Regions from separate parts of the Sporosarcina sp. Y1009 genome, predicted to be linked through region 2. Evidence: predicted binding sites of a transcription regulator. Region 2 holds the regulator's gene; the other holds the start of a gene.

Region 1 (3,189 bases), on a different contig from region 2:
AACAGGTGTTAACGTGGGTAATAAAAAAATCCGTGCAGACAAAGTACTGATCACAGCCGGTGCATGGGCGGGCGAGTTACTTGCGCCACTCGGGATAAATCTACAAGTCAAAGGTCAAAAAGCCCAAATTGCTCATCTCCAACTCGGTGATCAAAATACAGATAACTGGCCTGTTGTTATGCCGCCTACAAATCAATATATACTGGCATTTGATAATGGCCGAATCGTTATTGGAGCAACCCATGAAGATGATATGGAATATAATATGAAAGTTACAGCAGGTGGCCTACACGAAATTTTTGACAAAGCACTATCAATCGCCCCCGGTTTAGCAGAAGCAGAATTTATAGAGGCGCGTGTAGGGTTTCGACCATTCACGCCGAACTTTCTGCCGATTATCGGGGAAGTGCCTGATGTTAAGGGGTTAGTTCTTGCAAATGGACTTGGTGCGTCGGGATTAACGGTTGGTCCCTTTTTAGGATATCAACTTTCAAAGCTCATACTTGGTGAGAAACTTGATATTGACCTAGATTTATATGACGTTTCCACGGCAATCTTAACTGATTAAGTCTCATTTACATAATCATTTCACTATTTCGACATGAGTACATTAAACTTAATCAGTAATCTATGATAAAATGAAAATAAGTTTAATTAAGATTCTGAATCTAATAGGAGGTGTTTCTATTGGAAAAGCTAGAAAGTATAATAAGAAATATAAAGATTTTTAAAGATTTAACAGAAGTGGAAATTAAACCTTTTCTTGAGGTCATGACAATAAGAACATTTCCCGATAAAAACATTATCTTTTTGCATGAAAGCCCAATCACACATGTCTATATTGTTGCTTCAGGCAAAGTGAAAGTGTTTAGAAACGACCTGTCGGGAAAAGAACAAATTATTTGTGTGAAACAGCAAGGCGATATGTTTCCAAACGTCGGTTTTTTCCGAAAGGAGAATTATCCAGCGAATGCACAAGCAATTGAGGATACCTCGCTCTATTTAATATCGCTCAAAGATTTTGAAAATGTATTAATTACTAACCCTCAGCTATCAATAAAGTTATTCCGTCTGTTGGGTGATCTAATTGTTGATAGGCAACAACGATTAGAAGAAATGGCTTTACGAAGCACAAAGGAAAGAATTCTTCTATTATTGATTCGCCTCGGCGAAACCCATAAAGGCAATGAGAAAAATGGTTGGATTAAGATAAATACACGGTTCACCAATTCGGATCTTGCCAACATGATAGGAACTACCAGGGAATCTGTAAACCGCATGATTTCACAGTTACGGAAAGAAGAGAAAGTAAAATTGGTCGATGGACACTTTTACATTTACCCTGATAAATTAAAAGAAGAAGTATACTAATTCATAAAAATGCTGTTCGAATGAGAAATCTCATTTGAACAGCATTTTTTTGATTTATTGGAGCTTTAGTAGAGTTCACAGTTTTGTCACTTCGCTATATTTACCTTACGAGACAATTCTTATTCAAAAATAGCAGTCAGGATTATCTGGAAACGTTGTTATAACAATGTTTGGAGTCAAGGGAAATTACTGTGATTTAGTGATTTATCTAAACTAAATACATAATTTTCTAACTGCTTTTTTTAATGTGATTAATATCACATCGTTGAGAATTGTTATCAATTAAACTGAAAACAAGAAGACAATAGGAGGTGCTTTCGGATGGTAACCGAAAAAACTGATGTCAAGAAAGAAGTGGAACAAAACGAGAAATACTCACTAAAAGGGACAATGTTTTCAGTGGGAGTCGTAGCCGCGGTAATTATCGCCACGTATTTAGTGTTATTCGTTTTATACATGATAAGAGTATAAGGAGGAAAAACCATGAAAATGCATCGTTATGAGGAAATTTGGCTTGCATTAAGTTTTGGAATCTTAATCATTTTTATGTTAGTTGTCGGCTATCAAACATTTGCGTTGGGAATGGGTCCCCCAAGTCATAAAGAAACAATTGATCCGCAAAAAGTTGATGAAACAGCACCATTCGATAATCCCGGTGTTTTTCAAACAGGGGACAATGAATATGAAGTCGTGATGACCTTACAAACATTCGGTTTCACGCCAAGCAATATCGAGGTACCTGTTGGGGCAAAGGTAACGTTTACGATGACTTCAAAAGACGTTATCCATGGATTTCAAGTTGCTGGTACAAACTTAAATGCCATGGTAATGCCTGGACACATTCAAAAGATCACGCAGACATTTAAAGAACCCGGTGAATATTTAGTTCTTTGTAATGAATACTGCGGAATTGGTCACCAAATGATGAGCACGACAATTTTTGTTAAATAAAAGGAGGGATGTAAAGTGGAAACAGTCATTAACAATCCGAATTTAAATAAGAAAACAATTAAAGAAAAAGCTAATCAAATTCTAGGTGTAGTTCCTGAGGATGCCAAACTATCAAAATCTTATATGGCCGTTGCGTTTATTGCATTGCTTTTTGGTGGGTTTTTAGGGTTATTTCAGGGGTTGGAACGTGCAGGATTATTACAACTACCTTCTTGGTTCACCTATTATCAAGTATTAACAGCACATGGTATATTATTGGTTTTAGTATTAACAGCATTCTTTACAATCGGCTATTTTTATGCGGGTCTATCTCATACACTTGGTGGATTACTACCGCAGGTCAGGAAAATGGCCTGGATTGGATTTTGGATGAAAATGGTTGGTTTTGTCGTAACGATAGTACCGGTAATGATGAATGATGCAACTGTCTTGTATACGTTTTATCCACCAATGGCAGCATCGCCGTTCTTCTACATCGGTTTAGCTTTAATCGTGCTAGGCGTTTGGATGTGTGCGTTTGGAGCATTTATAAACATTGCTAAATGGCGAAAAAGTAATCCAGGAAAGCATATCCCGATTTTCGCTTTCTTTGCGACAGGCGTATTTGTTCTATTATTCTTCGGTAGTATCGGGGTCACGGTAGAAGTTGTTACGTTAATCTTTTGGTCGGCAGGCTTACTTGAAACCGTAAACGTCATGGTCAGTCGTACGTTATTTTGGGCATTCGGGCATACGCTCGTGAATATTTGGTATTTAACAGCGGTGTCTGCATGGTATGTTATTGTTCCTAAGATCATCGGAGGAAGACGGTTTAGTGATACGTTAACGCGTGTTGTCGTCATATTGCTTGTCGTTACAAACATTCCA
Region 2 (3,189 bases):
GACGTTCAACAGAAAAAGTGAAATTAGCTGATTTTTCGTCGCCATCCGGGGAATCCATCCAATTTGTTCGTTCCAACATCTTCCGGCGACTTTGAGCCATTTTCGAAGTTGAAGCACGTGCAATATTCCGTTGAACAAAATCCTCGAGATTAGCCCGTTCACTTACTTCTCGTTCATACATCTTTACATCTCGTTCATAGTTTTTTGCTTTTTCGGTTAGGTATGTACTGTAGTTACCAATGTATTTTGTCACTTTATGTCTGGCTACTTCATAAACGATGGTTACAATCTCATCGAGGAAATATCGGTCATGCGAGACAATTAGCAAAGCACCTTCGTAGTTAACTAAGTATTTCTCCAGCCAACCAAGCGTTTCAATGTCAAGATGGTTTGTTGGTTCATCTAATATAAGTAAGTCCGGGTTACTAAGCAGCATTTTGGCAAGAGCCAAGCGTGTTTTTTGGCCCCCCGATAAAAGATTGACCTGTTTTGTATAATCCTCTGGATAAAACCGCATTCCGTGAAGGACAGATCTTGTGTCAGCCTCATATTGATAGCCTTTTGAATCACTAAATTCTGTTTGTAGTTCGTCATATTCAGTCGAAACACGTTCGAACTCTTCACTATTTGAAAAAATGACTGGATCTGCCATCTGTTTTTCAAGAGAGCGGATTCGTCTTTCCATTGCTCTAAGTGGTTCAAAAACGGTCATCATTTCATCCCATACAGTTAACGTTGAATCAATCCCAGAGTGTTGCTCGAGGTAACCGATTCGTATGTTCTTCGGGATGATTAAATCACCTGTATCAGCAGTCATTTCACCTGCAATTATTTTTAGTAAGGTTGATTTTCCAGCACCATTTCGCCCAACCAAAGCAACACGGTCGCGTTGATGAACTTCAAGTTGAACATTTTCTAGTATAGTCGTTCCAGAAAATGATTTAGTTAACGCATTCACTTGTAAAACAATCATGATTTAATACACCTCTATTCATCTATAGTTTAACCTGAACACATCGTTGTACGCAATGGTCAGCTTTACAATATTCTACAAGTGAGATACGATAGAATAGGCTTTAAGTAGGTGTAGGAGGGGTAAAATGTCAGAGGAAGTGCCTAAGATTCCGGAGGCGACGTCAAAAAGATTGCCTCTATATTATAGATTTCTACAAAATTTTGAAAATGCAGATAAAAAGCGAGTATCGTCTAGTGAATTAAGTGAAGCGATGAAGATCGATGCTGCAACAATTCGTCGGGACTTCTCACATTTTGGTGCACTCGGTAGAAAAGGCTATGGGTATGATGTTCAATACTTAGTCGATTTTTTTCGTACAATTCTTGATCAAGATATCGAAACCAATGTCGCCCTTTTTGGTGTCGGCAGTTTAGGTAACGCTTTCTTAAAATATAATTTTCAAAAAAAACACAACACACGTATCATCATGGCGTTTGATCCTAAAACGTCGCTTGCAGGGGAGACAATTAGTGGAATTCCTGTTTATCATCCAAGTTTAGCTGAAGAGAAATTGAAGGATCATAGAATTGAGTTGGCGATTTTATCAACGCCTTCAAGCGTTGCACAAGGGGTTGCAGATGAACTTGTCAATTATGGTATACATGGTATTTTAAATTTTACACCAGTCCGACTTGCAGTACCGGAGTCTGTCCGGGTACATACAATCGATTTATCTGTAGAACTACAAACGCTTATCTATTTCATGAAAAATGACGTCAAAGATTCACAATTGTAACCGTTACATTATAGTAATATAGACGATTTTAGTGTAAAATGGATAGGAGAAAGTTGGATGAATTTATTCCCTAATAATTAGGTAACGTTCTTACCAACTCTAAAATAGGAGGTGTCCGAAGATGATGCCAGGTGCTGTTAGTCTAATTCTAATTGCGATTATTGCATTGCTCGTGTTTGGTCCGAAGAAATTACCAGAGATTGGAAAAGCGTTCGGTTCTTCATTGCGTGAGTTTAAAAACGCGACACAAGGACTCGTCAAAGATGACGACGAAGTTAAGAAAGCAGAAAAGATCGAAGAACAACAGAAGTGAGTTAGGATGTTAGTCCGATGAACAATAAAAATTTAACAATCATTGAGCATATAGATGAATTGAGAAAACGGCTGATGGTGATTGTCGTTTTCTTTGTTGTAGCAATTATAGGTAGTTTTTTTCTCGCGAAACCGCTCATAAATTTTCTCCAAGTACAGGGGGAAGCAAAAAATATCACGCTGAATGCATTTAATGTCATTGATCCTATGCTGATCTATTTAAAAGTCATTTTCTTTATCGCAGTTGTGGTTATTTCACCAATTCTGATGTATCAGATGTGGTCATTTATCTCTCCTGGTCTGCACGAAGCAGAACGGCGAGCGACGCTGAGTTATATACCATATGCTTTTTTACTTTTACTAGGTGGTATTTCATTTGCCTATTTTGTCTTACTCCCATACGTCATAAAATTCATGATGAATTTATCGAATGATTTAGGGATCACGCAGACCATTGGTGTGAATGAGTATTTTACTTTCTTATTTCAATTAACGATTCCGTTTGGGATTGTCTTCCAATTACCCGTTGTTATTGTGTTTTTTGCTAGGCTTGGTCTATTGAATCCTTCGACACTTGTGAAAGTGCGAAAATATGCCTACTTTGGTTTGTTCGTGATCGCTGCATTCATAACACCGCCTGATCTCATGTCTCATCTATTTGTAACGGGACCACTATTCATACTTTATGAGATTAGTATTGTTATTGCTCGTGTTGGTTATCGAAAGTACTTAAAAGCAGAACAACAACGCCAAATTGAAGAAGTTCAAAATACAGCAGCTGGTGAATAAAAAGTCTTCCAACCGAATAATATCGGTGGAAGACTTTTTTTGTTATCTGATTAGCAATGCGATGAAAGCTTGATTCAACTTTTGTAGTTCCAATATTTTATCATAATTCAGTTGGATAATAACAACCAATCCGTTCATTAACAAGTGTGAAATCATTGGTGTAATGAGCCTTTTGGTCTTATAGTAGACGAATGAAAAGACAAGTCCTGGGGCTAAGTAAATGAGTAAATGATGAAGTTCACCGTGAACAGCCGCGAAGATAAGACCACTAATTAAAGCGGCTATGATAAAATTGGTTTTTTGATAAAGGCCGCCGAAAATGACGCGTCTGAATATA

Evidence for each region. Region 2 encodes Rex, which represses fermentation and respiration genes when NADH is low (regulators of the CRP and FNR family bind a similar motif). Its sites were predicted from a motif close to TTGTGAAATATTTCACAA; they were not measured.
Region 1: a site for Rex is predicted at 1,617-1,634, ahead of AC25Y1_RS02815 (cytochrome c oxidase subunit 2A). Genes of this name have one in related genera too.

What each region holds. Positions count from the first base shown of each region.
Region 1 covers NZ_JBYHFO010000002.1:38,717-41,905, reverse strand. Annotated here, with positions in the region: gene AC25Y1_RS02825 (NAD(P)/FAD-dependent oxidoreductase) at 1-568, shown strand, start outside; gene AC25Y1_RS02820 (Crp/Fnr family transcriptional regulator) at 688-1,371, shown strand; gene AC25Y1_RS02815 (cytochrome c oxidase subunit 2A) at 1,693-1,842, shown strand; gene AC25Y1_RS02810 (cytochrome c oxidase subunit II) at 1,855-2,322, shown strand; gene AC25Y1_RS02805 (cbb3-type cytochrome c oxidase subunit I) at 2,338-3,189, shown strand, end outside.
Region 2 covers NZ_JBYHFO010000023.1:41,960-45,148, reverse strand. Annotated here, with positions in the region: gene abc-f (ribosomal protection-like ABC-F family protein) at 1-973, opposite strand, end outside; gene AC25Y1_RS18100 (redox-sensing transcriptional repressor Rex) at 1,101-1,751, shown strand; gene tatA (twin-arginine translocase TatA/TatE family subunit) at 1,876-2,064, shown strand; gene tatC (twin-arginine translocase subunit TatC) at 2,082-2,852, shown strand; gene AC25Y1_RS18085 (CPBP family intramembrane glutamic endopeptidase) at 2,895-3,189, opposite strand, start outside.